One region of the Streptomyces sp. NPDC111744 genome, then DNA from elsewhere that is predicted to be linked to it. Evidence: riboswitches for the same ligand, from Rfam matches in the RefSeq annotation. Region 1 holds a riboswitch; each other region holds the start of a gene.
The links. Region 1 has a riboswitch for S-adenosylmethionine ahead of ACZ7OO_RS08155 (aminotransferase class V-fold PLP-dependent enzyme). Riboswitches for the same ligand answer to the same signal wherever they lie in the genome.
Positions count from the first base shown of each region.

Region 2: another riboswitch for S-adenosylmethionine. It lies ahead of ACZ7OO_RS35840 (amino acid ABC transporter permease); the one in region 1 lies ahead of ACZ7OO_RS08155 (aminotransferase class V-fold PLP-dependent enzyme).
Region 3: another riboswitch for S-adenosylmethionine. It lies ahead of thrC (threonine synthase); the one in region 1 lies ahead of ACZ7OO_RS08155 (aminotransferase class V-fold PLP-dependent enzyme).

Region 1 is NZ_JBVKCG010000003.1:198,952-208,847, reverse strand. Features, by position in the region: gene ACZ7OO_RS08190 (L,D-transpeptidase) at 1-3, shown strand, start outside; gene ACZ7OO_RS08185 (response regulator) at 81-482, opposite strand; gene ctaE (aa3-type cytochrome oxidase subunit III) at 670-1,290, shown strand; gene qcrC (cytochrome bc1 complex diheme cytochrome c subunit) at 1,368-2,180, shown strand; gene qcrA (cytochrome bc1 complex Rieske iron-sulfur subunit) at 2,177-3,235, shown strand; gene qcrB (cytochrome bc1 complex cytochrome b subunit) at 3,232-4,869, shown strand; gene trpD (anthranilate phosphoribosyltransferase) at 5,002-6,066, shown strand; SAM riboswitch class IV at 6,189-6,305, shown strand; gene ACZ7OO_RS08155 (aminotransferase class V-fold PLP-dependent enzyme) at 6,432-7,793, shown strand; gene ACZ7OO_RS08150 (Lrp/AsnC family transcriptional regulator) at 7,984-8,265, opposite strand; gene ACZ7OO_RS08145 (rhomboid family intramembrane serine protease) at 8,262-9,005, opposite strand; gene ACZ7OO_RS08140 (hypothetical protein) at 9,158-9,397, shown strand; gene ACZ7OO_RS08135 (NYN domain-containing protein) at 9,438-9,896, shown strand, end outside.
Region 2 is NZ_JBVKCG010000023.1:94,445-104,340, reverse strand. Features, by position in the region: gene ACZ7OO_RS35850 (transporter substrate-binding domain-containing protein) at 1-433, opposite strand, end outside; gene ACZ7OO_RS35845 (amino acid ABC transporter ATP-binding protein) at 477-1,271, opposite strand; gene ACZ7OO_RS35840 (amino acid ABC transporter permease) at 1,268-2,248, opposite strand; SAM riboswitch class IV at 2,651-2,762, opposite strand; gene ACZ7OO_RS35835 (glutathione S-transferase C-terminal domain-containing protein) at 2,840-3,712, opposite strand; gene ACZ7OO_RS35830 (putative leader peptide) at 3,897-4,028, opposite strand; gene ACZ7OO_RS35825 (hypothetical protein) at 4,189-4,446, shown strand; gene ACZ7OO_RS35820 (hypothetical protein) at 4,588-5,397, shown strand; gene ACZ7OO_RS35815 (hypothetical protein) at 5,596-6,216, opposite strand; gene ACZ7OO_RS35810 (glycoside hydrolase family 71/99-like protein) at 6,454-8,145, shown strand; gene ACZ7OO_RS35805 (MFS transporter) at 8,206-9,570, opposite strand; gene ACZ7OO_RS35800 (NAD-dependent succinate-semialdehyde dehydrogenase) at 9,626-9,896, opposite strand, start outside.
Region 3 is NZ_JBVKCG010000008.1:220,551-230,446, forward strand. Features, by position in the region: gene groL (chaperonin GroEL) at 1-938, opposite strand, end outside; gene ACZ7OO_RS20355 (cold-shock protein) at 1,320-1,526, opposite strand; gene ACZ7OO_RS20360 (ubiquitin-like small modifier protein 1) at 2,016-2,291, opposite strand; gene thrC (threonine synthase) at 2,339-3,637, opposite strand; SAM riboswitch class I at 3,656-3,832, opposite strand; gene ACZ7OO_RS20370 (glucosyl-3-phosphoglycerate synthase) at 3,990-4,934, shown strand; gene ACZ7OO_RS20375 (alpha,alpha-trehalose-phosphate synthase (UDP-forming)) at 5,028-6,452, shown strand; gene otsB (trehalose-phosphatase) at 6,658-7,506, opposite strand; gene ACZ7OO_RS20385 (DUF3263 domain-containing protein) at 7,702-7,935, opposite strand; gene ACZ7OO_RS20390 (extracellular solute-binding protein) at 7,953-9,218, opposite strand; gene ACZ7OO_RS20395 (ROK family protein) at 9,348-9,896, shown strand, end outside.

The DNA of each region.
Region 1 (9,896 bases):
TGAGAAACCAGGGGCGCGGGGAACTGCGCGACCAGCCACACACGGCCTTCAGTCGCGCGCTCACCCGGCGCCCCACCCTCTCAGGCGCTCTGCAGCCTCCTCTGCCGCAACAAAGACGCCAGTGCCGAGGCGAACTCCACCGGATCCACCGGAAGCGTCACAGCCGCGTCCGCGCGGCTCCACGTGGCGAGCCAGGCATCCTGCGGCCGCCCGATCAGCAACAGGACCGGAGGGCAGTTGAACACCTCGTCCTTGATCTGCCGGCACAGCCCCATGCCCCCCAGCGGCACGGCCTCGCCGTCCAGCACGCAGACGTCGATCCCGCCCTTGTCGAGTTCGGTGACGACCGCCTGGGGCGTCGCGCACTCCACGAACTCGACGAACGGCACATCGGGAGCCGGGCGCCGGCCGGCGGCCAGCCGTACCTGCTCGCGGGTGTTGGAGTCGTCGCTGTAGACCAGCACCGTGGCGGTCGGCTGCATTGTTCCTCCGATACGCGGGGACGGAAGTCGTCGTACGGACAGGACCGATGCGCCGGATGCTACTCCCCCGGACACCTCGTCAACACCTGTTGGAACACCGCTTCGATGAGCCATCCGGGCAGTACACACGGTGCGGACACCCCGAACGGCACCCCCCGGAGTGAGCGCGAGATAAGCGACCGACATAATGTCGGTCGTGGCGACAGCAACGACAGTAGAAACCGGGCACGCGCACCCGTCGGTCAATCGGCCGAACCTCACCAGCGTCGGAACCATCATCTGGCTGAGTTCCGAGCTGATGTTCTTCGCGGCCCTCTTCGCGATGTACTTCACCCTGCGATCGGTGACCGGTCCGGATCACTGGAAGGAGATGGCGAGCCATCTCAACATTCCGTTCTCCGCGACCAACACCACGATCCTGGTGCTCTCCTCCCTCACCTGCCAGCTCGGCGTGTTCGCCGCCGAGCGCGGGGACGTGAAGAAGCTCCGGGGCTGGTTCATCGTCACCTTCGTGATGGGCGCGATCTTCATCGGCGGTCAGATCTACGAGTACACCAGCCTGGTGAAGGACGACGGGATCTCCCTCTCCTCCGACCCGTACGGCTCGGTGTTCTACCTGACCACCGGCTTCCACGGGATGCACGTGACGGGCGGCCTCATCGCCTTCCTGTTCGTCCTCGGCCGCACCTACGCGGCGAAGCGGTTCACGCACGAGCAGGCGACCGCGGCCATCGTCGTGTCCTACTACTGGCACTTCGTCGATGTCGTCTGGATCGGCCTCTTCGCCACGATCTACCTGATCAAGTAGCCGGGCCGGCTCCACGCGCTGCAGAAGCGCACAACCCAGAAGCATCGACGCAGAAGATCCTGACACCGGGGTAATCCGTGAAAAAGCTCTCCGCACGACGACGCCATCCGCTGGCGGCGGTCGTCGTCCTACTCTTTGCGCTGGCGGCCACTGGGGGGCTGTATGCCGCGCTCGCGCCCGCGGGCCAGGCGCAGGCCGACGTAGCCTCCCAGTCCCTGACCATTGAGGAGGGCAAGAAGCTCTACTCGGTCGGCTGTGCCAGCTGCCACGGCACCGGCGGTCAGGGCTCGTCCGACGGTCCCAGCCTGGTCGGCGTGGGCGCCGCCGCGGTCGACTTCCAGGTCGGCACCGGCCGTATGCCGGCCGCCACCTCGGACGGTCCGCAGGTCCTCAAGAAGAAGAACATCTACAGCCAGGCCCAGATCGACCAGCTCGCGGCGTACATCGCCTCGCTGGGCGCCGGTCCCGAGGTGCCCACCAAGGAGCAGTACGGCCCGGGCGGTGCCGACATCGCCGCGGGCGGTGAGCTCTTCCGCACCAACTGCGCGCAGTGCCACAACTTCGTGGGTGCGGGTGGCGCGCTGACCAAGGGCAAGTTCGCGCCGAGCCTGGAAGGCGTCGACCCGAAGCACATCTACGAGGCCATGCAGACGGGCCCGCAGAACATGCCGTCCTTCCCCGACACCACGCTGTCCGAGAAGAACAAGAAGGACATCATCGCGTACCTCGACGCGGTCAACAGCCCCAAGACGGAGAACCCCGGCGGTCTGAACCTGGGCGGCATCGGGCCGGTCAGCGAGGGTCTGTTCGCGTGGATCTTCGGTCTCGGTGCCATGATCGCGGTCGCCGTCTGGGTCGCCGCTCGGACCGCAAAGGCCAAGAAGTCATGAGTAGCCAAGAGATTCCAGAAGAGAACCTGCCCGCTGAGCAGGACCACGCGCACGGCGCGGTGAGCGTCGCGGACGAGAAGGACCCGTTCGCGGACCCCGGACTGCCGCCTCACGAGCACCGGATCCAGGACATCGACGAGCGGGCCGCCAAGCGGTCCGAGCGCGTCGTGGCCCTGCTGTTCACGATCTCGATGCTGGCCACCGTCGGCTTCATCGCCTCGTACGTGACGATCCCGCACGACAAGTCGATCTTCGTCTTCCCGCTCGGTCGCATCAGCGCGCTGAACTTCGCGCTGGGCCTGACCCTCGGTGTGGCGCTGTTCTGCATCGGCGCGGGCGCGGTCCACTGGGCCCGCACCCTGATGTCCGACGTGGAGGTCGCCGACGAGCGGCACCCGATCGAGGCCCCTCCCGAGGTCCGTGCCAAGGTCCACGCGGACTTCAAGCAGGGCGCCAAGGAGTCGGCGCTCGGCCGGCGCAAGCTGATCCGCAACACGATGTTCGGCGCGCTGACCCTGGTCCCGCTCTCCGGCGTCGTGCTGCTGCGCGACCTCGGCCCGCTGCCCGGCACCTCGCTGCGCCACACGCTGTGGTCGAAGGGCAAGCTGCTCGTCAACATGAACACCAACCAGCCGCTGCGTCCCTCCGACATCGCCGTCGGCTCGCTGACCTTCGCCAAGCCCGAGGGCCTGGAGGAGACCGACGAGGAGTTCCAGAACCAGATGGCCAAGGCGGCCCTGATGATCGTCCGGCTGCAGCCGGACAACATCAAGGACAAGCGCGAGCTCGAGTGGTCGCACGAGGGCATCGTGGCCTACTCGAAGATCTGCACCCACGTCGGTTGCCCGATCTCCCTGTACGAGCAGCAGACCCACCATGTGCTCTGCCCGTGCCACCAGTCCACCTTCGACCTCTCCGACGGTGCCCGAGTGATCTTCGGCCCGGCCGGTCACGCCCTGCCGCAGCTGCGCATCGGTGTGAGCGAGGAGGGCTACCTCCAGGCGCTCGGCGACTTCGAGGAGCCCGTCGGTCCTGCTTTCTGGGAGCGCGGATGAGCACTACAGAGAACACAGAGTCCCGCGCGCGCGGGAAGGCACCGGCCGGCGAGCGTGTCGCCGACTGGGCCGACGGACGGCTCGGGATCTACTCCCTGGCCAAGTCCAACATGCGCAAGATCTTCCCCGACCACTGGTCGTTCATGTTGGGCGAAGTCTGCCTGTACAGCTTCATCATCATCATCCTGACGGGTGTCTATCTGACGCTGTTCTTCCACCCGTCGATGAACGAGGTGCAGTACCACGGCAGTTATGTCCCGCTCCAGGGACAGCTGATGTCCGAGGCGTTCAGCTCGACCCTGCACATCTCCTTCGACGTGCGCGGTGGTCTGCTCGTCCGGCAGATCCACCACTGGGCCGCGCTGATCTTCCTCGCCGGCATGTTCGTGCACATGATGCGCGTGTTCTTCACCGGCGCGTTCCGCAAGCCGCGTGAGATCAACTGGCTGTTCGGCTTCCTGCTGTTCGTCCTGGGCATGTTCACCGGCTTCACCGGTTACTCGCTCCCGGACGACCTGCTCTCCGGCACCGGTGTCCGCTTCACCGAGGGCGCGATCCTGTCGATGCCGATCGTCGGCACGTACATCTCGATGTTCCTCTTCGGCGGCGAGTTCCCCGGCCACGACTTCGTGTCCCGGTTCTACTCGATCCACATCCTGCTGCTGCCGGGCATCATGCTCGGCCTGGTGGTCGGCCACCTGATCCTGGTCTTCTACCACAAGCACACGCAGTTCGCGGGTCCCGGAAAGTCCGAGAAGAACGTCGTCGGCATGCCGCTGCTGCCGGTCTACATGGCCAAGGCCGGAGGCTTCTTCTTCCTGGTCTTCGGTGTCGTCGCGGTCATCGCGGCGACCACCCAGATCAACCCGATCTGGGCCATGGGCCCCTACCGTCCGGACCAGGTGTCCACCGGCGCCCAGCCCGACTGGTACATGGGCTTCGCCGAAGGCCTGATCCGCTACATGCCGGGCTGGGAGATCAACTTCTGGGGCCACACCCTGGTCCTGGGCGTCTTCATCCCGCTGGTCCTGTTCGGTCTGGTCCTGACCGCGATCGCGGTCTACCCGTTCATCGAGTCATGGGTCACCGGTGACAAGAGCGAGCACCACATCCTGGACCGCCCGCGCAACGCCCCGACCCGCACCGGGATCGGTGTCGCCTGGGTGACCGTGTACATGATCGGCCTGGTCGGTGGTGGCAACGACCTCATCGCCACCCACTTCCATCTGTCGATCAACGACGTGACCTGGTTCGTCCGGATCTTCTTCTTCGCCGGACCGGTGATCGCGTTCATCGTCACCAAGCGCATCTGCCTCGGCCTGCAGCGCCGGGACCGCGAGAAGGTGCTGCACGGTCGCGAGACCGGCATCATCAAGCGGCTGCCGCACGGTGAGTTCATCGAGGTGCACGAGCCGCTCAGCCAGGAGCAGCTGCACACCCTCACGGCCCACCACCAGTACGAGCCGGCCCAGGTCGGCGCGGCGGTGGACGAGAACGGTGTCGAGCGCAAGATCAAGGGGACCGAGAAGGTCCGCGCCAAGCTGAGCAGCGCCTACTACGGCGACGACAACCAGATCCCGAAGCCCACCGTCGAGGAGTACAAGGAGATCACGAGCGGCCACGGCCACCACTGATCGACCGCGTCGCCACGCCACGGCCGAAGGGCCCCCGTCCGGTGTACGGACGGGGGCCCTTCGCCGTGCCTGCGGCTGGATAGGGTAGCCATGACATTGCTTTTTGCCGGTACGACGATCAGGAGCGGCCCTATGAGCGCTGTGACCCCCGCTGGAGGCGACACCGCGGCGGGCCGTTCCTGGCCCGGGGTACTGAACGCGCTGCTGTACGGCCAGGACCAGAGCGCCGACGCGACGGCCTGGGCGATGGACCAGATCATGCGCGGCCAGGCCACCGACGCCCAGATCGCCGGGTTCGTCGTGGCGCTGCGGGCGAAGGGCGAGACGGTCGACGAGATCAACGGCCTCGTCCGCACGATGTACCAGCACGCCAACGTCATCGAGGTGCCCGGCCGCACGGTCGACATCGTCGGCACCGGCGGCGACGGCGCCAGGACGGTGAACATCTCCACGATGTCCGCGCTGGTGGTGGCCGGCACCGGGGCGAAGGTCGTCAAGCACGGCAACCGGGCCGCGTCCTCCGCGTCCGGTGCCTCGGACGTGCTGGAGAAGCTCGGCGTCAACCTCGACCTGACCCCGCAGCGGGTCGCCGAGGTCGCCGAGGAGGCCGGCATCACCTTCTGCTTCGCCGTCAAGTTCCACCCGGCACTGCGCCATGCGGGCGCGGCCCGCGGCCAGCTGGGCATCCGCACGGTGTTCAACATCCTCGGCCCGCTGACCAACCCCGCGCGGGTGCGGGCGCAGGCGGTCGGTGTCGCGGACCCCCGTATGGCACCGGTCGTCGCGGGCGTCTTCGCCGAACGCGGCAACTCCTCCCTGGTCTTCCGCGGCGACGACGGCCTCGACGAACTGACCACCACCTCCACGTCCCACGTCTGGATCGTCCGGGACGGCAAGGTCACCGAGGAGAGCTTCGACCCGAGGGACGTCGGCATCGAGCTGGTCCCGGTGGAGGCGCTGCGCGGCGGTGACCCGTCGTACAACGCGGAGGTCGCCCGCCGGCTCCTGGGCGGCGAGACGGGCCCCGTCCGTGACGCGGTCCTGCTGAACTCGGCGGCGGCGCTGGTGGCCCTGGACCCGGGCACCACCACGCTGGCCGAGCAGATCCGCGCCGGCATGGACAAGGCGGCGGAGTCGATCGACTCGGGCGCGGCCAAGCGGGTGCTGGAGCGCTGGGCGGCGGCGACGAACAAGTAAGTGGGCGCCGGGCGGCCAGTAGAGGCCGAACGGAAGGAAAAAGCGGCGCCGACGCGCGCCTTCGTCCCGTCATCCGGACAGAAGTTGCGCGTCGGCGATCACTTCATCTAGGTTTTTTGCCAGGTCATGAGTGACAGTCATGAGGCCCCGGCCGACTGTCCGGCAACCCTCCGTCCGTGGCGGGGTGCCCCGGGTGAAGACCAGGCCGTAGGCAGCGAGGTCTACGGCAAGCGCGGATCCCTCGGACCCCAGGGATCCTGGTCGTCGAGGGAGTCTCCCGTGAGCAAGCGAATGCGCTAGGGCGTCGAGCCCCGCCTCCGCACACCCACCTTCTCTTTCTTCCTTCCTCTCACGGGAGTTCCGCCATGTCCGTCTCCACCGCCGTCTCCACCCAGTCCATTTGTGCCCCGCTGCCCGTTCTGGGCCGGGATGTCACCGTCCCCCTCGTCACCGGCGGCGAGGTCACCTACGCCGCCCTCGACTACGCGGCCAGCGCCCCCGCCCTCCAGCGGGTCTGGGACGACGTGGCCGCCTACGCGCCCTACTACGGCAGCGTCCACCGAGGCGCCGGCTACCTCTCCCAGCTCTCCACGGACCTCTTCGAGAACGCCCGCAGGACGGTCGCCGAGTTCCTCGACTGCCGCCCTGACGACCAGCTGATCTTCACCCGCTCGACCACGGACTCCCTGAACCTGCTGGCCCGCTCCCTCCCCGCCGACTGCCAGGTCTTCGTCTTCGAGACCGAGCACCACGCGAGCCTGCTGCCCTGGCAGGACACCCGGGTCACCTACCTCGATGCCCCGCGCACCCCGCGCCAGGCCGTCGAGACCCTGGAGACGGCCCTCGCCGACCGTGACCCCCACGGGCCGGCCCTGGTCTGTGTCACCGGCGCCTCGAACGTCACCGGCGAACTGTGGCCGGTACGGGAGCTGGCCGCGGCGGCCCACGCGCACGGCGCCCGGATCGTCCTGGACGCGGCCCAGCTGGCCCCGCACCACCCGGTGAGCGTCCGCGACCTGGACGTCGACTGGATCGCCTTCTCGGGCCACAAGCTGTACGCCCCCTTCGGCTCCGGCGTCCTCGCCGGCCGCGCCGACTGGCTCCGGGCGGCCGAGCCGTACCTCGCGGGCGGCGGCGCCAGCCGCAAGGTCACCCGGCGCGAGGACGGGGGAGTGGCCGTGGAGTGGCACGAGAGCGCCGCCCGCCATGAGGCCGGGTCGCCCAACGTGATCGGTGCCTACTCGATCGCCGCCGCCTGCAAGGCGCTGACCGAGGCCGGCTTCGACACGCTGGTGGCCCGCGAGCGGCACCTGATCGAGAAGGTGCGGACGGGTCTGGCCGAGGTGCCCGAGGTCCGTGTCCTCTCCCTCTTCGGCGACGACGCCCCGCGCGTCGGTGTGATCTCCTTCGTCGTGGAGGGCTGGAACAGCTCCCACTTCGCCGCGGCCCTCTCCGCCGAGTACGGCATCGGCGTCCGCGACGGCCTCTTCTGCGCCCACCCCCTGGTCAGGACCCTGCTGGGCTCCGACGCCCAGACCCAGGGCGAGTGCGGGGCGCCGGAGGCGGCACCGGGCGAGAAGTCCCTGAACGCTATCCGGGTGAGCTTCGGCGCGGGCACGCCGGACGAGCACGTGGAGCGGTTCGTCAGCGCCGTGAAGGAACTGGTCGCCGACGGTGCCAAGTGGACGTACCGCACGGAGGAAGGCCGCTGCGTCCCGGCGGTGTGATTCGGACCGACCTCAGGGGCAACGTCCCAGGGGGCGCGGGGCTGTGTCAGTTTGCGCCTACCGCCGCGTGGGCGCGATCGGCCCCCACCGGCCCGCAGCCGGGCACGAAGCGTCGTGGTCCACTGCGGGTCCGTCCCGGCCGAGCGCGCAGTTCCCCGCGCCCCTTACGGGGCACCTCAGCCGACGTTTCTCAGCTGTCCAGGCCGATCGCGAACGCGGCCTCGAGGTCGTGCTGCGAATAGGTACGGAACGCTACGTGCGTGTCCGTCCCCTCCACGCCCTGGATCTTGCTGATCCGCCCCGGGATCACCTCGGCCAGGTCCTCGTGCTCCCGCACCCGGACCATGGCGATCAAGTCATACGTACCGGTGACGGAGAAGACCTCGCTGACGCTGTCCAGCGCGGCGATCTGTTCCGCGATCTCGGGGATCCGGTCCACGCTGGTCTTGATGAGGACGATCGCGGTGATCACGGCTGGTTCTCTCCCTCGGGTGCCGGAGCTGGGGCGGGTTTCACTTTAGTCCCACGGCCGTACCGCACCCACGCGTAGCCGAGGCCGAGCCCGAAGCCGACCAGGTGGGCGAGGTAGGCCACGCCGGGGCCGGAGGGGGCCTGCTTCAGGGCCAGCCACTGCAGGGCCGCCCAGAAGGGGAGCACCACCCAGGCCGGGAACCGGAGCGGAAGGAAGAAGAGGAAAGGCAGAAGACTGGTCACGCGGGCGCTGGGGAACAGGTACAGGAACGCCCCGAGGACCGCCGAGATCGCCCCGGACGCCCCCACCAGCGACTGCTGGGACGTGGCGTTGGCGGCCGCGTAGCCGAGCAGTGCGAGATAGCCGCAGCCGACGTAGAAGAGAGTGAACTCCAGGCGGCCCATCCGCTCCTCGGTCATCGCCCCGAAGACGAAGAGGAACAGCATGTTGCCGAGCAGGTGCACCCAGCTGCCGTGGATGAACAGCGCCGTGGCCGGGGTGAGCGCCTCCCGGGCCGGACCGTCGAACAGGTCGGCGGGGACGACCCCCCAGCGCCGGAAGTACGCGCGCTGCGCGGCCGCCAGGGCGTCCCCGGTGCCGTAGGAAGGGGTGAAGCCGGACGCCGGGCCGAGCACGAAGATCAGGCAGCAGACGGCGATCAGGGTGTACGTCATGGGCGCCGACGTGCCCCTCAGGCTCCGCAGGGTCCGGGCGGCCGTCGTGTTCCGGTTGCCGATCATGGACATAGAGCATGGCGTAACGGGATGCACTGGTGCAGATCGCCTCGCCGCCGCCGAGGGGGCGGCGTCGAGTACTCGCCAGGCCGTAGGGTAACGAGCCACACGCGTCGGGACGGCGCGTCACGGACACTAGAAGGAAGCGAACAGTCACTATGACGGTTCCCCTGCCGACCACCACGACGCGGTGGCGCTGCACCCTCTGCGGCAACCTCACGCGCTTCGACGTGACCCGCTCGTCGAAGGTCGTGGAGTACGTGCATCTCGACCTGGCCGGTGAGCCCAAGGTCGAGGAGCGCGAGGTGGTCAGTGAGACCATCGAGTCGGTGCGCTGCCGCTGGTGCAACGCGGTGGACCAGGTGGAACTCGTGGACAGGCCGGGCGCCGACTCCTGAGACCGGGAGGCGGCCCCGCACAGGTGATGGGGTGTGACGGATGGTGGAGACCACAGGCGGGGGGCCGGTCGACGGCACCGCTGAGGTGCTTGACCGTCCGCTGCCCGACGGCGTGCGACGGCGTGTCGTACAGATCGTGTCGGACGGCTTCGGCGGGCTGACCGTCGCCGAACTGCCCGCCCAGCTGAGACAGTACGCTCGTTTCGCCCCGAATCGGCGGGCCAAGTTCGCCGGCAACGCCATGGCGACCGCGCTGGAGACGGACACCCTCTTCCGGCAGCGGATCGGGGAGAAACTCAGAGAGGCCCAGCCGCAACTCGCCGGCGCGCTCGACTCCGGCGCTCCGCCCCCGGCCGCGGACCCGCTCGATGTGGCGGCCGCGGCCTATGTACTGCGCCCCGCGGGCTGGGTGAAGCTGGTGACGGCGGCCGGTGAGGAGGCCCAGCGGGCCGATGCCGAGCGCGCCGACGAGGAGAGCCGGGCCGAGCTGGAGCGGCTG
Region 2 (9,896 bases), on a different contig from region 1:
CGCTGTCGATGCCGACGAACATGTTCTCCCAGGTGAAGTTCTTCACCTGGGGGGTGAGGCCGAGGACCGCGGCGACCAGGCGGCCGAGGTCGGGTTCGGAACCGGTGAGGGTCTTCTGGTCGCTGCCCACGTAGGCCAGCGGCGGGAATCCGGCGGGCAGGGCGCCCTCGCCTATGACGAGTCTGCCGCTCTTGCGGACGCCGGCGGGCACTTCGGCGCTGATGGACTTGACCTCGGAGACCTTGACGGTGGTCTGCTGGGCGGCGCCGTTGGAGACCTGTCCGATGACGACCTCGCCGTTGTTGGCGCTGCCGGTCGTGGTGGCCGCGTCGCTGTCGCCCCCGCAGGCGGCGAGCCCGGTGGCGAGGGTCGCGACGGCGGTCGCCGAGGTGAGGCCGCGGATCAGGCTGCGTCGGGAGAGGAGCGTGGGCATGGCTGTCCTTCGTGTTTCAGTGAAAGGTGAAAGGGGGTCTGGTTCACAGGACCTTGCGCAGGAAGTCCCGGGTCCGTTCGTGCCGCGGACTGTCGAGGATCTCGGCGGGCGGGCCCTGTTCGACGATCCTTCCGGCGTCGATGAAGACGATCCGGTCGGCGACCTCACGGGCGAAGCCGATCTCGTGGGTGACGATCACCAGGGTGGTGCCGCTGGACGCCAGGTCCTTGATGACGGCGAGCACTTCGCCGACCAGCTCGGGGTCGAGCGCGGAGGTCGGTTCGTCGAAGAGGATGATGCCGGGGCGCAGCGCGAGGGCGCGGGCGATGGCGACGCGCTGCTGCTGGCCGCCCGACAGCTGCCGTGGATAGGCGCCGACGCGCTCGCCGAGGCCGACCCGTTCGAGGAGTTCCTTGGCCAGCCGCTGGGCCTCCGGCCTGGTCAGCTTTCCGGTGGCGACAGGGGCGGCCGCGACATTGTCGAGGACCGTCAGGTGCGGGAACAGGTTGAAGTTCTGGAAGACGAAGCCGATCCGGCTGCGCTGGGCCAGGATGGCGCGTTCGCTGAGCTCCTTGAGCCCGTCGCCGTGCCGTCTGACCCCGATCAGCTCACCGCCGACGCTGACGTAGCCGGACTCGGGCTTCTCCAGGTGGTTGACGACCCGGAGCAGCGTGGACTTGCCGGACCCGGACGGGCCGAGGACCACGGTGACCTCGCCGGGGCGGACGGTCAGGTCGATGCCGTCGAGGACGTGGTGGGCGCCGTACGACTTGTGGACGTCGTGGATCTCCAGGGCGGCCGGGGCGATGTCCGGGACGATGTCCTGTGCGGTGGTCATACGGCGGCCTCCCGGCGTACGCGTTCCCGCAGGCCGGCCAGTCCGGTGCGGAGTCTCTGGAGGGGGGTCGGCGGCAGCGTCCGGGTGGCACCGCGGGCGAAGTACCGCTCGACGTAGTACTGGACGACGGAGACGGCGCTGGTCAGGATCAGGTACCAGACGGTGGCGACGAGCAGCAGCGGCACGATGTCGCCGGGGTAGGTGCTGCCCATCGACTGCACCGAGCCGAAGAGGTCGAGCAGCGAGACGTAGAACACCAGGGACGTGCTCTTGATCAGGCCGATGAGCTGGTTGACGTAGTTCGGCACGATGGAGCGCAGGGCCTGCGGGAAGACGATCCGGGTGAACTGGTAGACCTTGGGCAGGCCGAGCGCGGCGGCCGCCTCGTGCTGGCCCTGGTCGACGGAGAGGATGCCGCCGCGCACCACCTCGGCCGCGTAGGCCGCCTCGTTGAGGCTGAGGCCGATCACGGCGATCGCCAGGTCGGTGGCCAGCTTCGACTCGTCGAAGGTGACGAAGGACGGGCCGAAGGGCACGCCCAGGCTCAGTGTCTTGTAGAGGGCGGAGAAGTTGTAGAGGAAGATCAGCAGGACGATCAGCGGTACCGAGCGGAACAGCCAGGTGTAGGTCCAGCTCACCGCCCGCAGCACGGGGCTGCCGGAGAGCCGGGCGAGGGCGAGCACGATACCGCCGAGCAGGCCGAGGACGGCGCTGAGCGCGGCCACTTCGAGGGTGACGACGAGTCCGTCGAGGATGGTGGGGCGCAGGAACCAGTAGCGGAAGCGGTCCCACTGGTAGAAGGGGTTGGCGGCCAGTCCGTGGACGAACTGCGCGACGACCACCAGGACGACGGCGGTGGCGATCCACCGTCCGGGGCGGCGCAGCGGCTGAACCCGCTGTTTTCTGGCAAACTTTGACGGTGCGTCAGTGGGCGGTGGTGCCTCGGCCAGGGACAGGGCGCCTGGGGGTTCACTCATGATGGGCTCCGGCGGAGTCGGACACCCCGGATCACACGGCCGGTTGCCGCGGCACCGGGCCGCGTTCGGGCGCGGCACGGGTGCGCGGGGGCGCGCGGGACACGGGGCGGGGCGGACGGCTGCACACCGGGGCGGCCGGTGCTTCGTCGAGGACGCTGGGACGCGAGGCTGCGGGAGCCGCGCTGCGGGCGAGGTGGAAAGGCCTGGTCAGACCCGGCAGCGGGGACAGCCCGGTGCGGTACACGGGCTACACAGGGCGCTGTTGACACGGAGCAGGTCGACGGCGCGGTCGGCGACGAGCGGGCTCGGGTACGGGTGTACGCAGTCCTGGGTGCGGCCCTCGGCCGTCCTGGAAGCTGCGTACATGTCCGTCACCTGTCGCTGTTGTGGCGGCCCCTGGGGGCCTCGCGCTTACCGAACGTCGCCATCCGGTCGGGTCGTCACCTGGGGCACCCCACCGCGATGCGAGGGTTGCCGGTCAGCAAGCCAGGGCTCGATGCTGACGCTCTTGACCAATCTGTGCCGCAAGTAAGTCAGTTGCCCGAACGGATGTCAACGCCTGTCCGGATGACGGAACGGTTCGGGCCGCTCTCACCTGCGCGGAGCGCCGGGAGCGTCCGCCGCGTGGGCCGCCCAGTCCAGGATCTGGACGGCCGCACCGGCGGCTTCCAGGCCCTGGCAACGGCCGTGGTGGCGGCGGGCGATGCCGTCGAGGTCGAGGTGGGCACCGAAGGCCGGGTGCGCGGCCAGCCGACGGGCGTAGGCCCACAGCGCCGGGTAGCCGGCGATGGCGTGCACGGCGGAGGCGTCCAGGTGGTTGCGGTGCACGGTGTCGAGTTGCACCAGGGTCACCCACAACTCGATGTCCGCGGCCGTGAGTTCTCCGCCGACCAGGAACTCCGCGCCGGTCAGCCGACGCTCCAGCTCGTCCATGGCGGCGAGCAGCACCTCCAGCGCCTCCGGGTCGCCGCCCGCTCGGCCGGCGTGCTGTGCTGCCTGCTCGATGTCCTCCGCGCAGAGCCGCTCGACGGCCTCGATCTCGGCCTCGGCACCGCACGGGTACAGCCGGGCGACGCCGTCGCCGAAGTGGCGGTCCAGGTCGCGCAGGATGTCCCGGCTGTGGGTGCTAACGATCCGGCCGGACCAGTCGTCGCTGAGCACGGGCGCGAGGGCCGGTCCCGCGTAGCGGTGGGCGCTCGCCTCGTACAGCGGGCGCAGCGCGGTGTGACTGCCGTCGGGACAGTCCGGGACCGCGGGCAGGAAGGTGACCGGACAACAGTCGTCGAGCGCCAGCAGGCTGTGGCCGACGGCGATGCGGAGGCCGTCGGGACAGGCGGTGGCGAGGTGGAGCCGGTAGCGGCGCGGCACGGCGTAGTGCCCGCTGCGGGCGTCCCTGCCGATGCGGCCGCGGAAGGCGGGACTGGTGCGGACGGACGGGAGGGCGGCGAGCGGAGTGATGGACATGCGTCTCCCCGGGGGTGCGGACGCGCGGACGTACGCGCGACGGAAGCGTTCGTCGGTGGGCGGGCGCCCGGTGAGCGGACGCTCGGTGGGCGGGCGTTCGGCGGGCGGGCGTTCGGCGGGTGCGGCCGGCTGCGGGTGCCCGGCTGGTCACGGCTGGACGGCCGGTACGGGCGGCGGCGGGTGCTCAGCCGGTGCGGCTGATGGCGCTGCACACGCGCAGCAGATCGATGTGCAGGCGGGAGGTGAGCAGCGGGGCGGAGAAGGGCGTACGGCTCCCTCGGCGCTGTCTGCCGGTGACCGTGCGCAGGCGACCCATCTTTCCCTACCTTTTCACTAGGATTCCCATCTGGAGTGTCGATCGGCCTCCGCGTCCCGTCAAGGGGGCGTCCACGCCTGGGACACCCGGCCCCGGTTTGCCGCCGGCTTCAAGAGGCTGTCCGCTGGAGACGCAGGCCGAGTGACAGGAGCCGGATGCGATGAGCGAGCCCCCCGGCCCCGGGCCCGTACCCGGCGCCGTACCCGAGACCTTCGCCTTCACCTGCAGGCGGTGCGGCGAGGTCTGGGAGGCGACCTTCCAGGCGGTGTTCTTCACCGACCCGATCGCCGACCCGGACCTGCAGAGCACCCAGGAGTACGTCGACGAGGCCGGCCGGGCCGTGCGGTCGCCGCTCACGGACGCGGTGTGCCCGCGCTGCGGCAGCCGGAAGGTGCGGATCACGGCTCCCGGATCATGACGCTCACCCGGATGGCACGCGCGGGTGGTCGGCGACCGTGCCGGATGGTGGCGTGGAGGGACGTACCGCCGTTGTCCGCGGAGTGCCGCAGCACCGCTGCCCCGCGGAGTGACGTACCGCGTTCCCGAGGAGGCAGTCGCGATGATCCGTCCGTCCCGACCCGTGCGTGTTCTCGCCTCAGCCCTGGCGGCGGGGACCCTGCTCGCCACGGCGGCCTGTACGGACGAGAGCGGCGACCCCGAGGCCGTATCCGTCTCGCCGGCCGGGGAGCGCTCCCCCGCGTCCGCGTCGGCGACCCCCGCCCTGACCGGGGCGGGCGCGCAGGCCGCGCTGATCACTGCGGCCGACATCGAGGACAACTGGCAGCCGGCCCCCGACGCGGCGACCTGGCGCAACACGATGGCGGTCGGCAAGGTCGACGTGGCCGACTTCCTGACCGCCAAGTCCGACGCCGCCGACTGCCAGCGCCTCCTGGACGGCCTCTACTCCGACAGCCTCCTCGGCCGCGCCACCGGCGCCTCCGGGCTGAGCGGGTTCACCTCGGAGGACGCCCGGATGCTGTACCAGGTCGGCGACTACGGCTCGGCCTCCATGGACGCCACGCTGGCCTGGCTGAAGACCCTGCCCGAGAAGTGCAACCAGTTCACGGCCACCGGCAAGGACGGCGGCAAGCGCACGGTGCGGGTCGCGTCGGCGCAGGTGCCGAGGTCGGGCGACGCGCGCGAGGCCCTGACGGTGACCGTCAAGGGCACCGTCGAGGGCCAGCCCGCCACCTACACGACGGATGTGGTGGTGCTGCGCGTCGGCGCCTCCGGCGCGGCGGTCACCAACGGCAGCCTGTCCGGCGTCGACCACGACAGCACCGCCCTGGCCGTGCGGAACGGCGCCCAGCGCCTCAAGGACGTCCTGTCCGGCAAGACCCCGGCACCACTGCCGAGCCAGTTCGACTAGCTCACTGCGGCATCGGGTCCTCGGGGTGCTCTGGGTGGTGCCCGGCTCGCCGTTGTCGCGGTGCCACTCGACGAGGAGTTCGTCGCGGGTGCCGAAGCGGACCAGGTGGCGGCCCACGACGCCCTCCAGCAGATCGAGTCCCCCGACGGCCTCAACCGTCCGGGCGCTCACGCACAAGCCGTGAACGCGGCCCGTGGCCTACTCGTACCCGACGACCTTGAAGTCCTTGCTGACGAACACATGGTGCGGCCAGTTGACGCTGATGTTGTGCACCTCGTACTCGCCGTCGGCCAGTTGGACGACCCGGTCGTTGATGCCGCCGGGGACGACGGCCTGCGCGGCCTTGACCGCCTTGTCCGCGGTCCTGCCGCTGATGATCGTCCCTTCGCCCTCGGTGTAGTCCGGGATCTGCCCGACCGACTTGTCCGGTGACGGGGTCCCCCGCTTGAAGGGGATCACCCCGGCCGCCTCGGCGGCCGCCACCCCGCCGTCGCCGTGGCGCTGCACGACGACCCGGTCCGCCGCGATGGTCGCGCTGTCCACCGTGCCCAGGACGAGCACGCTCGCACCGGTCTTCACGGCCTTGGCCGGGCCGCCGACGGTCTTCGTGGCCGAGGTCTCGTCCACGGTCACCTTGACGCCGGTCGCCGTCGACATGGTGAAGCCCGATGAGGACGTGGAGTCGACGATGCCGGTCGCACCGCCGTCGGCCGGACCGGCCGCGGGGGCCGCCGAGGCGGACGTGCCGCCCAGAGTGACGGCGACCAGCGCACCGGTCAGCCCGGCGGCCATGACCCATTTCCTGCCGTACGCGCCCATGATGGCGCTCCCTTCGTAGGGGGTAGCTGCCACCGAGCCTGCGAGCCGTTTCTTTAATGACGCTCACGCGCGCCTTAAGACATCCTCAGAACAGGATTAGACCATTCCGCACATGGCGCGCATGCTGCCCACTCGCCTTGACTCACCGTCGGCATCACCTCTTAACTCACGTCTTGAGGTATGTCCTCGGCTCAACTCCTCCCCCCATGCTTCTCCCCCCGTCTACGGAGTTCCCGCATGCCCAACTCCCACCGCACCTCCCTCTGGACACGCCGCAGGGTGCTCGGCGCGACCGCCGGCGGCACCGCGGCCGCCGCGCTCGGCGCGTTCGCCGTCACCCGCACCGCGTCGGCGGCCGGCTCCGCCGGCGCCCCCGGTGACGTCGTCGGCAAGGTCACCGTCGGCTACCAGGGGTGGTTCGCCTGCAAGGGCGACGGCGCGCCGATCAACGCCTGGTGGCACTGGGCCCCCAACAGCGCCTCGACCCCCTCCCCCTCCAACAACGGCATCAAGGCCTGGCCGGACATCCGCGACTACACGAAGACGTACGCGACGGCGTTCGCGAACTTCGGCAACGGCCGCGCCCCGGGGCTGTTCTCGTCGTACGACCAGCAGACCGTGGACACCCACTTCCTGTGGATGCAGCAGTACGGCATCGACACCGCCGCGCTCCAGCGGTTCAACCCCAACGGCAGCGAGGGCCCGACGCGGGACGACATGACGCAGAAGGTGCGCAACGCGGCCGAGGCGTACGGCCGGAAGTTCTACGTCATGTACGACGTCAGTGGCTGGACGAACATGCAGTCGGAGATCAAGACCGACTGGACGAACAAGATGTCGGCACACACGGCGAGTTCGGCGTACGCGCTGCAGAACGGCAAGCCGGTCGTGTGCATCTGGGGCTTCGGGTTCAACGACGACAAGCACGCGTTCAGCGCGGACGCCTGTCTGGACGTCATCAACTGGTTCAAGAACCAGGGCTGTTACGTCATCGGCGGGGTGCCGACCTGGTGGCGGACCGGTACCGGCGACTCCCGTTCGGGCTTCTCCGACGTCTACCACGCGCTGAACATGATCTCGCCGTGGTTGGTCGGCCGGATCGGCAACTCCTCCGACGCGGACAACTTCTACACCAACGCGACCGTGCCGGACCTCGCCGACTGCGCCTCCCACGGCATCGACTACCAGCCGTGCGTGCTGCCCGGCGATGTCAACGAACGCCAGCGCGCGCACGGCGACTTCATGTGGCGGCAGTTCTACAACATGGTCCGGGCCGGGGTGCAGGGCATCTACATCTCGATGTACGACGAGTACAACGAGGGCAACCAGATCGCCAAGACCGCCGAGTCCCAGGCCTGGGTACCGACCGACTCCGGGCTGCTCGCCCTCGACGAGGACGGCACCGCCTGCTCCGCCGACTACTACCTGCGCCTGACCGGCGACGGCGGCCGCATGCTCAAGGGCGACCTGGCCCTGACCGCCACCCGACCGACCCAGCCGTATGTCAACGGCACCTCGGCCGGCCTCCCGGCCACCGCCACGGTCACCCTGAAGGCGCGGGCCAACGGCAGGTTCGTGACGGCGGAGAACGCGGGCGCCGCCGCCCTGATCGCCAACCGCGACACGGCCGGCACCTGGGAGAGGTTCGACCAGATCGACCTGGGCAACGGCAACATCGCGCTGCGCTCGCGGGCCAACGGCCGTGTCGTCTGCGCCGACAACGCGGGCGCCGCCGCGCTGATCGCGAACCGCACGGCCATCGGCAGCTACGAGAGCTTCCAGCTGGTGAAGAACTCCAACGGCACGGTCAGTCTGCTGGCCGCCGCCAACGGCAGGTACGTGACGGCCGAGAACGGCGGCGCCGACGCGCTGATCGCCAACCGGACGGCGATCGGGACCTGGGAGCAGTTCGATCTGGCGACGGTCTGAGACAGCCGGGGAGGCCCCGCAGGTTCGTGCCTGCGGGGCCTCCCCGGCGTCGGGAGAACGTCAGCCGCTCACCGGACCGCGCGCGGTGCGGGCCGCCTTCGCGAGGTCCAGGTCGGTGGTCTCCGGCGCGAGGAACTGGGAGACCAGGCCGCCGATCGCGAGCACCCCCGCGCCGACGAGCAGCACGAACTCCACGCCGAAGCGGTCGAGGCCCATCGGCAACAGGAAGGTGCCGACGGCCGCGCCGACCCTGCTCATCGCGGTGGCGAAGCCGACGCCTGTGGCGCGCAGCGAGGTCGGGAACACCTCCAGCGGGTAGACCGCGGTGAGCGCGCTGGAGGCCGCGTTGAGGAAGATGAAGAACAGGAAGCCGGCCACGATGACCGGCGTCGAGTGCGGCCACACCGCGACCAGCGCCAGACAGCCGGCGGTGATCCAGAACGGCGGGATCAGCAGCCTGCGGCGGCCGATGCGGTCCACGACCAGACAGCCGGCGGTGACACCGGCGACCGCGGTGAACGAGTAGACGAGCAGCGCCGCGACCGCGTTGTCGCCCATGTGGAGGGCGTCGAAGACCTGCGTCCAGAACGTGCCGATGGCGAAGTACGGCAGTACCAGCGCCGCCCAGAAGACGCTCGCGAACACCGTGCTGCGGATGTGCTTCTTGCTGAACAGCGCCCAGAACCCGGCCTGTCCGTTCGCGCTCCGCTCGTCGAGTTCGGCCTCGACGTCGATCTCGATGCCGTACCGCTCGATCAGCGCCTCGGCTTCCTCCCGGCGGCCCTTGCTCAGCAGCCAGCGGGCCGACTCGGGGATGCCGCCGCGCAGGGACACGCAGATCACCGCGAGGACCGCGCTGCTGGCCAGGGACCAGCGCCAGCCGCCGTCGACGTTCGCGAACAGGGCTCCGACGACCGTGGCCAGCGCGTAGCCGACGTACCAGCTGATCTCCAGGCTCGCCAGTAGCCGGCCCCGCCCCTGCTTGGGGGCGTACTCGGACAGGAGGGGGGCGCCGATGGCGTACTCGCCGCCGATCGCCACGCCCATCAGCAGCCGGATGAGGAAGAGCTGGAGCCCGTCGGTGACGAAGAACTGGAGCACCGAGCCGACCAGGAAGATCACCATGTCGGCGAGGAACACCGGGCGGCGCCCGAAGCGGTCGGCGAGCCGGCCGAAGAGCGGGCCGCCGACGAAGATGCCGATCAGCGGGGATGCGCCGACCAGTCCCTCCATGAGGGTGGAGAGGTGCAGATCTGCGGTGAGGGCGGTCATGGCCATGCCGATGCCGCCGATGATGTAACCGTCGATGCCCTCGCCTATCTGCGTGGCGAGCTTCAACTTCGTGTGCAGACGGCGGCGTTCGCGGGTGTGGTCGGGGACGTGCGGGGTGCCGGGCGGTTGCTGGGTCGCAGGCGTCATTGCCATGTGCGGTCCTCGGGGTGAGCGGGTGAGCGGGCGGGGACGGGCAGCGGTAGGAGGATCAGAGGGGCCAGTCGAGGGCGATGTACTGCGTCTCCAGGAAGGCCTCGATGCCCTCACGGCCGCCCTCCCGGCCGAGGCCGGACTGCTTGACGCCGCCGAAGGGCGCGGCCGGGTCGGACAGCAGACCGCGGTTGACGCCGACCATGCCGGCCTCCAGACGTTCGGCGATGCGCAGCGCCCTGCCGACGTCACGGGAGTAGACGTACGAGGCCAGGCCATGGACGGTGGCGTTGGCGCGGGCCAGCATCTCGTCCTCGTCGGTGAAGGTG
Region 3 (9,896 bases), on a different contig from region 1:
TCGAGGGTCGTGTTCTCCAGCTTGAGACCGACCTCCTCGGAGATGACCTCGCCACCGGTGAGGATGGCGATGTCGTTCAGCATCGCCTTGCGGCGGTCGCCGAAGCCCGGGGCCTTGACCGCGACGGACTTGAAGGTGCCGCGGATCTTGTTGACGACCAGGGTCGACAGGGCCTCGCCCTCGACGTCCTCGGCGATGATCAGCAGCGGCTTGCCCGACTGCATGACCTTCTCCAGGAGCGGGAGCAGGTCCTTGACCGAGGAGATCTTGGAGTTGGCGATCAGGATGTACGGGTCGTCGAGGACGGCCTCCATACGCTCCATGTCGGTGGCGAAGTACGCCGAGATGTAGCCCTTGTCGAAGCGCATACCCTCGGTGAGCTCCAGCTCCAGACCGAAGGTCTGGGACTCCTCGACGGTGATGACGCCTTCCTTGCCGACCTTGTCCATGGCCTCGGCGATGAGCTCGCCGATCTGGGTGTCGGCGGCGGAGATGGAGGCCGTGGAGGCGATCTGCTCCTTGGTCTCGACGTCCTTCGCCTGCTCGAGCAGGGCACCGGAGACGGCCTCGACGGCCTTCTCGATACCGCGCTTCAGGGCCATCGGGTTGGCGCCGGCGGCGACGTTGCGCAGGCCTTCCTTGACCAGGGCCTGGGCGAGGACGGTCGCGGTGGTCGTACCGTCACCGGCGACGTCGTCCGTCTTCTTGGCGACTTCCTTGACCAGCTCGGCGCCGATCTTCTCGTACGGGTCCTCCAGCTCGATCTCCTTGGCGATGGACACACCATCGTTGGTGATCGTGGGGGCGCCCCACTTCTTCTCAAGGACGACGTTGCGGCCCTTGGGGCCGAGGGTGACCTTGACGGCGTCGGCGAGCTGGTTCATACCGCGCTCAAGGCCGCGCCGCGCCTCCTCGTCGAACGCGATGATCTTGGCCATGTGAAGTGGTCCCTCCAGGACTGGGGGTGAGTCTTCTTGGACCGCGCCCGCGCCCGCGACGGACGGCTCGCCGACCCGTGGGTTCCTTGCCCCACCCGGCCTGCGGGCCTCACCGACCCGGTCCATCTTTGTCACTCTCACCTTCAGAGTGCTAACGCCAATGATTAGCACTCGCCCATGCCGAGTGCAAGCGCCTCCCGAGACCGGGCCGCGCCCCGGCCCCTCACGGGCCGCGCCCGCGGGTGCGTCCGCGCGTGCGTCCGCAGGGGTGCGTCGTACGCTCGCCCCGGGCATGCCAAAGGGCTCGTAACCCATGACTCCCCATGGGATACGAGCCCTCCGGCAAAGAAAGAAGAACGACGCTGTCAGTCGGCGCGTGCTTCAGCTGGTCGCGAGCCGGACCATGTCCGCCTGCGGCCCCTTCTGGCCCTGCGAGATCTCGAAATCGACCCGCTGACCTTCCTCCAGGGTGCGGTAGCCGTCCATCTGAATCGCGCTGTAGTGGACGAAAACATCCGCACCACCGTCGACCGCGATGAAGCCGTACCCCTTCTCCGCGTTGAACCACTTGACGGTGCCCTGAGCCATGCCTAACTCCCCTATTACTGGCCCTTGCACAGATCCACACTTCGCGGATCCGGGTCAGACCTCACCCCCCACAGGTTGGGGGCGTGCGCCGGAACGCGTCGACCGCGGCTGAATGTATCTGTCCAACTGCCGTCTGCAACAGGTCAATCGGACGAGAATTCTGGACGGGAAGGGTCCGGAATGTAGCAAGAATTCGGCCGAATTCAGGGCAAGTCGGGCCCCATAAAAGCCGCAAAAGCCGCATATAACCCGCACACTTTGACTACTTCTGCGGGGTCAGCGGTATCGAATACGGGGCCCCCGACCCGGAGATCAGGACCGCGTTCCCCAACTGTACCGCGCTCAACCACACAGAATTGCCCCCTCCGCTTCACTCACGGAGGGGGCAATCGGATGAACAGTCGGTGATGGGTATTACCGAAGGTAATGTTCGGTCATACGGCCATCACGTCAGCCAGGTCAGCGGGGCCGCCGTGGCGGTCGCCGGGGTCAGCCGCCGGCGACGGCCGGGATGATGGAGACGCCGGCGCCGTCCGGAGTGGCCGTCTCCAGGCCCTGCTCGAACCGCACATCGTCGTCATTGACGTACACATTCACGAACCGGCGCAGCTTGCCCTGGTCGTCGAGAACGCGGGCGGCAATCCCGGTGTGGTTCTTCTCCAGGTCCGAGATGACCTCGCCGAGGGTGGCCCCTTCGGCACTGACCTCGGCCTGACCACCGGTGTAGGTGCGCAGGATGGTGGGAATGCGAACAGTGATACTCACGTGGAAACCTCCGATCGGGGGCAACGCCCTGGTTTTCTACGGCTGACTCAGGCGAGCCCGGCCTCACGGAAAGACTCGAGATTCGGGCGGATAGTCGCCGTGAGCCCGGTCCCCGCCACCGCGTCCAGCGTCTTCAGTCCATCACCCGTGTTGAGTACAACGACCGACTTCGCCGGGTCGATCAGCCCGTTCTCGATGAGCTTCTTGGTGACTCCGACCGTGACCCCGCCGGCGGTCTCGGCGAAGATGCCCTCGGTCCGCGCGAGCAGCTTGATCGCGTCGACGACCTGCTCGTCGGTGACGTCCTCCACCGCACCGCCGGTACGGCGCGCGATGTCGAGGACGTACGGCCCGTCGGCCGGGTTGCCGATGGCCAGCGACTTGGCGATGGTGTTCGGCTTCTGCGGCCGCACGACGTCATGGCCCGCCTTGTAGGCCACCGACACCGGCGAGCACCCCTCGGCCTGCGCACCGAAGATCTTGTACGGCTTGTCCTCGACGAGCCCGAGCTTGATCAGCTCCTGCAGACCCTTGTCGATCTTCGTGAGCTGCGAGCCGGAGGCGATCGGTACGACCAGCTGGTCCGGGATCCGCCAGCCGAGCTGCTCGCAGATCTCGTACGCCAGGGTCTTGGAGCCCTCCGCGTAGTACGGCCGCAGGTTGACGTTGACGAAGCCCCAGCCCTCGCCTGCCGAGTCGCCGATCAGCTCGGAGCAGAAACGGTTCACGTCGTCGTAGTTGCCCTCGATGCCGACGAGCTCGCCGCCGTAGATCGCGGCCATGACGATCTTGCCCTGCTCCAGGTCGTGCGGGATGAACACGCAGGAGCGGAAGCCGGCCCGGGCGGCGGCGGCACCGACCGCGCCGGCGAGGTTGCCGGTGGAGGAGCAGGAGAGCGTGGTGTAGCCGAAGGCGCGCGCGGCCTCGACGGCCTGGGCGACGACACGGTCCTTGAAGGAGTGCGTCGGGTTGCCGGAGTCGTCCTTGACGTACAGGCCGCCGGTGACGCCCAGTTCCCTGGCCAGGTTGTCGGCCTGGACGAGCTTGGTCCAGCCCGGGTTGATGTTCGGCTTGGTCGCCACGTCCGCGGGGACGGGCAGCAGCGGGGCGTAACGCCAGATGTTCGCGGGACCCGCCTCGATCCGCTTCCGCAGCTCCTCGGTGTCGTAGGCCGAGAAGTCGTACGCGATCTCGAGCGGGCCGAAACACTCCTCGCAGGCGAACACCGGGCCGAGCGGCACGCGGTGACCGCACTCGCGGCAGCTCAGGGCGGCGGCGGGCCCGAGGTCGACGGTCGTGGAGCCGGTGGTTGAACCGGTGGTGGTCGCAGCAGTCTGCACAGCCATGTGAGGCGAGGCCCTTTCTCCTCATCTTCCTCACGACGCATCTCGCCGTGAGACGGATTTGGCACCTTCCCTAGCCGGGAGCCTCGCGAGTGATCGACAGTGATCAGGGATCAGCCGTCAGCGATCCACGAGTAACCGACTGGAGGGTTGCCGGGGCTTCATCGGGCCGTATCCCTCTGCCCCTCTGGATGAGCGGTATGCGGTTGTCAACGGCCAATGACCCCACGACATGCGATGGTCATCGGCGTTGTTCAAGACTGTAACCGAAGGCCAGGACAGTTGAGATAGTCGTCCGAACCGCGAGATGGATCACACCTCGCAGTGTGATCGTGACAGTGAGGAGCCGCTGACTGTGCTGGAAGAAGTCGAGCGCTGGCTGGCCACCCGCTCCTGGTCCCTGAACGAACGCCCACTGCACCGGATACTCGCCGCCAAGCAGCGCACCGGTCAGTCCGTCTCCGTCGTGCTGCCCGCGCTCAACGAGGAGGAGACGGTCGGCGACATCGTCGCGATCATCCGTCATGACCTGATGCGGCAGGCGCCGCTCGTCGACGAGATCGTGGTCGTCGACTCCGGTTCCACCGACCGTACGGCGGCGGTGGCCGCGGCGGCCGGCGCCCGGGTCGTCCACCGCGACACGATCCTGCCGCGCATCCCCGCCGTCCCCGGCAAGGGCGAGGTCCTCTGGCGCTCCCTCCTGGTCACCACCGGGGACATCGTCTGCTTCGTCGACGCGGACCTGAGGGAGTTCTCCTCCGACTTCGTCTCCGGGATCGTCGGCCCGCTGCTGACCGATCCCGAGGTGGACCTGGTCAAGGCGATGTACGACCGCCCGCTCGCGGGCGCGGCCGGACAGGGCGGCCGGGTCACCGAACTGATGGCCCGCCCGCTGCTGAACATGCACTGGCCGCAGCTGGCCGGGTTCGTACAGCCCCTCGGCGGCGAGTACGCGGCCCGCCGCTCACTGCTCGAACAGCTCCCCTTCCCGGTCGGCTACGGCGTGGAACTGGGCATGCTGGTCGACGCCCTGCACCTGGTGGGCCTCGACGCCCTCGCCCAGGTCGACGTGGGGGTGCGCAAACACCGCCACCAGGACGGCCAGGCCCTCGGCCGGATGTCCGCCGCGATCTACCGCACCGCGCAGCTGCGGCTTGCCCGCGGGCATCTGATCCGCCCCGCCCTGACCCAGTTCGAACGGGGCGAGGACGGCTTCGAGCCGCGCACGTACTCCGTGGACACGGAGGAACGGCCACCGATGGCGGAGATCGCCGAGTACGCCGAGCGCCGGGTGGCGTGAGCGTGGCGTGACTTGGCCGTACGGCTGTATACGGTGGCGTGTCTGACGTAGCCGTACGTTTGAGCGTTTACGGGCCGGGCTAGGTTGAGGCGTATGGCTTCCACCGGCAGTGCTGAGGTGCTGGTCGCGTCGAACCGCGGCCCGGTTTCGTACGAGATGCGCGAAGGCGGTGCGCTGCACGCCAGACGCGGCGGCGGCGGACTCGTCTCGGGCCTGTCCGCCATCGGGACGGACGCGAACGCCGTCTGGGTGTGCGCGGCGCTGAGCGACGGGGACCGGGAGGCGGTACGGCGGGCCGAGAGCGGCCGGCTGCCGGCGCGGGACACCGGCGGGCAGCAGGTCCGGATGCTCGACATCGACGCGGACGTGTTCTCCGACGCGTACAACGGCATCGCGAACTCGGTGCTCTGGTTCGTCCACCACATGCTCTACCAGACCCCGCTGGAACCCCTCTTCGACGCGGAGTTCCGGCGGCAGTGGGGGTCGTACCAGGCCTACAACGAGGCGTTCGCCCAGGCCCTGGCGCAGGAGGCGGGCCAGGGTGCGGTGGTCGTCATCCAGGACTACCACCTGGCGCTGGCCCCGCGGATGCTGCGCCGGCTGCGGCCGGATCTCCGTATCGGCCATTTCTCCCACACCCCCTGGGCGCCGCCGGACTACTTCCGGCTGCTCCCCGACGACATCGCGGCGGAGCTGCTGAGCGGGATCCTGGGCGCCGATCACGCGGCGTTTCTGACCCGGCGGTGGGCGGACGCGTTCGTGGCCTGCTGCCATACGGTGCTGGGCCCGGGGATTCCGGCGGCCGGTGAGACCCGGATCGGGGTGCACGGGCTGGGGGCCGACGCGGACTTCCTGCGGAAGCGGTCGCACGAGCCCGACGTGGACGAGCGGATGCGGGCGTTGCGGGAGGAGATCGGGGAGGGCCGAAAGACCATCGTCCGGGTCGACCGGACCGAGCTGTCGAAGAACATCGTGCGGGGACTGCTGGCCTATCGGCAGCTGCTCGACGACCACCCCGAGTGGCGGGAGCGGGTGGTGCATGTCGCGTTCGCGTATCCGTCGCGGCAGGACCTCGCGGTGTACCGCGACTACACGGCCGAGGTGCAGCGGGTCGCGGAGGACATCAACTCGGCGTACGGGACGCCGGGTTGGACGCCGGTGGTGCTCCACGTCAAGGACGACTTCGCACGGTCGCTGGCGGCTTACCGGCTGGCCGACGTGGCACTGGTGAATCCGATCCGGGACGGCATGAACCTGGTCGCCAAGGAGATTCCGGTGGTGTCGGACGAGGGGTGCGTGCTGGTGCTCTCGCGGGAGGCGGGGGCGTACGAGGAGCTGGGCGAGGACGCGGTGGTGGTGAACCCGTACGACATCGGGGGGACGGCTCGGGCTCTGCATGAGGCGCTGAGTCTGCCGGCGGCCGAGCGGGTGGATCGGTGCAAGCGGTTGGCCGCGGCGGCTACGGCGTTGCCGCCTGCGCAGTGGTTTCTCGATCAGCTGGGGGCGCTGGGCGGGTGAGGTCTCGCCCCCACCGCGGGCCGGTGGGGCGAGGGCCTGTCTGACAATTCCCGTCGTCGCCCGGAGGGCGGCCTCGCGGCGTCAGGTGCGTGCTCTCGGCGTTGCCGGGCGTAGGCCCTCGTACTGGACGTACTCGGGTCTGCGCCCGGTGCGGTGAGTGGGGGTCATCCGCCGGACAGCCCCTGGTCGCGCAGTTCCGCGCTCCTTAGGGGGCGCTGTGGTGAGCCAGGTTCTCCAGTAGCCGTACTACTCCCTCCGGGCCGTCCACCACCAGGTCGGCTCGGTCCGCCAGCTCTGTGACCTCCGTGCTGCCGCTGCATACCAGCAGGCCCGGTACGCCCTCCGTGCGGAGCTTCTCCACGGCCGCGAAGGCCGGGATGTCGCCCAGGTCGTCGCCGGCGTAGAGGACCGCGCCCGCGCCGATCTCCCTCGCGTACTCGCTCAGCGCCACGCCCTTGTCCATGCCCGGGGGGCGGAGTTCCAGGACCAGGCGGCCCGGTTCGACGATCAGGCCGTTGCGGGTGGCCAGGTCGGTCAGGGGGGCGCGGAGGGACTCGAAGGTGGCCTGGGGGTCGTCGGCCCGGCGGGTGTGGACGGCCACGGCATGGCCCTTGTCCTCGATCCAGGTGCCCCGCGCCCCTACACCGTCGATGACGGCCGGGAGTTCGGCTCGGACGACGGCGATACCGGGGTGCGGTGGGGGCGCGGTGATCTCGCCCGTGGCCGCGTCCCAGCGTTCGGCGCCGTAGTGGCCGAGGACGACGAGGTGGTCCAGGCCGGGGACACCGGCGAAACCGCCGTAGCGGACGGCGATCTCGGCCGGGCGGCCGGTGATCACGGCGACGGCGGCCACCTTCGGGGCCAGGGCGGCCAGGGCCGGTACGGCGTCCGGGTGAGCCCGGGCCTGCTCGGGGTCGGCGACGATCGGCGCGAGGGTGCCGTCGAAGTCAAGTCCGACGAGGGCGGTGTGCGGCCGGGAGAGGAGAGCGGCAAGGCCGTCGCGACCGGCCGCGGTGCGAGGCGTCGGGAGGGGTTCCGTGATGTGGGTGCCCATACAGCCGACAGTATCCGAGTGCCCCGAAAGGGCGCGGGGCTGTGTCTACATGCGGCTCCGCCGCGTGGGCGCGCTCAACCCCCACCGGCCCGCAGATCCGCGTCAACCGCCGGCGGGGGTCGAAGGGGGCGCAGCCCCCTGGTGATGGGAACGGGCAGGGGCGGCGGGGGCGAGAACCTCCCTCACCCGGCCCCCTCAGCGCTCCGACCGCCGCGCCTCCCGTACTCTCCGCAGCCTGTTCACCGTCACCGGATCATGGGCCAGCGCGCGCTCGTCGTCGAGGAGGGCGTTGAGGAGCTGGTAGTAGCGCACCGGCGCCAGGTCCAGTTCCTCGCGGATCGCCCGTTCCTTGGCGCCGGGGCTCGGAAAGCCCCGGCGCTCCAGGGCGAGGATCGCCTGTTCGCGCGCGCCCAGTTCTTGCCGGTCCATGCGGAGAACCGTAACGCTCAGCCCGTCTTCGTACGGCTGTCGGCCGCCGTCGCCTCGGACTGGAGCCGGGTGAGAACGGCGGTCGGGTCGCCCGTCGGCGCGACCGCCGTGCCTATCTGCTTCTTGACGTCGGCGCTGACGGCGGCCCAGGAGGTCTTGCCGGCCGGGTACAGCTCGGAGGTCGGCAGCTGCTCCAGGAAGGGGAGCAGTTGCTTGTCCTGGCCCTGGGGGGAGTAGGTCATCGTCTGGGACGCCGACGTGGTGACCGGCAGCAGGCCGTACTCGCGGGAGAAGTCGAGGACGTTCTTCTCGCTGTAGACGTAGTCGAGGAAGTCGCCGACCTGGTTCGCGTGGCCGTTCTGCTTGAACGCCGCCATCCAGTCGGTGACGCCCATGGACGCGGTGGTGGTGCTCTGGCCGGCGCGGGCGGGCATCGGAACCGTGCCGAACTTCACGCCCTTCTTCTCGGCCTGCTTGATGAGCGTGGGGTGGCCGTTGAGCATGCCGACCTGGCCGTCGGCGAAGGCGGCGAACGCGGTCGCGCGGTTCAGCCTGCCGGGGGCCGTCGGACCGGTCAGGCCCTTGCCCACCAGCTCGTCCTTGAGCCAGGTGAAGGTGCCGATGTTCTGCGAGGAGTCGATCGTGTACGTGCCGACGTCGTCGGTGAAGCCGCTGCCGCCGCTGAGCAGCCACTGCATGGTCTCCGCCTGCGCCTCCTCGGGGCCGAGCGGCAGCGCGTACGGGTACTTCACGCCGTTCTCCTTGAGCGCCTTCGCGTCGGCCGCGAGCTCGCTCCAGGTGGTGGGCGGGGTGGTGATGCCGGCTTCGGAGAAGAGGGTCTTGTTGTAGAAGAGGACGCGCGTAGAGGCGGCGAAGGGTATGCCGTACTGCGCGTGGTTCCACTGGCCCGCCTCGGCGAGCTGGGAGGGGAAGTCGGCCTGGACCGGGATGGAGAGCAGCTCCCCGGCCTCGTACAGCTTGCCGGCGGCCGCGTAGTCGGCGTACGAGCCGATCTGGGCCAGGTCGGGTGCCTTGCCTTCGGCGACCATCTCCTTGACCTTGCGGTCGACGTCGTTCCACGAGTAGACGGTGACGTCGATCTTCACGTCGGAGTGCTTGGCCTCGTACGCCCTGGCCAGCTTGTCCCAGTACTTCTGGGAGCTGTTGGCGGCGGAGTCTCCGTAGTCGGCTGCGACGAGTCTGAGGGTGACGTCCGAGGAGCCCGTCGTCCCACAGCCACCGAGGACCGCCGTCATGCCCGTTGCGGACACCACCGCGATCATTCCTGCCCTACGCCGCCGCACGTGAACTACCCCTGTCTAACTGTCTCGCCGTTCAATATGTGGACCCATAAGGTCTACACCACGCAAGTGGACTAGACCTCTTGCGGGTCGGCGGGCCACACTGTTCCCGTGAGACATGTCATCGCCCTGGACGTGGGCGGCACCGGAATGAAGGCCGCGCTGGTCGGCCCGGACGGCGAGCTGCTCCACCAGGACCGCCGGGCGACCGGCCGCGCCCGCGGCCCCGAAGCCGTCGTCGCCGCCATCCTCGACTTCGCCGCCGACCTGCACGCGTACGGCGAGAAGCACTACGGCGAGGGCGCGGCCGCGCTCGGCCTCGCCGTACCCGGCATAGTCGACGAGCCGAACGGCATCGCCGTCTACGCGGCCAACCTCGGCTGGCGCGACGTACCCCTGCGCGCCCTCCTCGCCGACCGCCTCGGCATCCCGGTCGCCCTCGGCCACGACGTGCGCACCGGCGGTCTGGCGGAAGGCCGGCTCGGTGCGGGCAAGGGCGCGGACCGCTTCTTCTTCGTGGCGCTCGGCACGGGTATCGCGGGCGGCTTCGGCCTGGACGGCCGGGTGGAGTCGGGCGCGCACGGCTTCGCGGGCGAGATCGGCCACATCGTCGTACGGCCGCAGGGCGCGCCGTGTCCGTGCGGGCAGCACGGCTGCCTT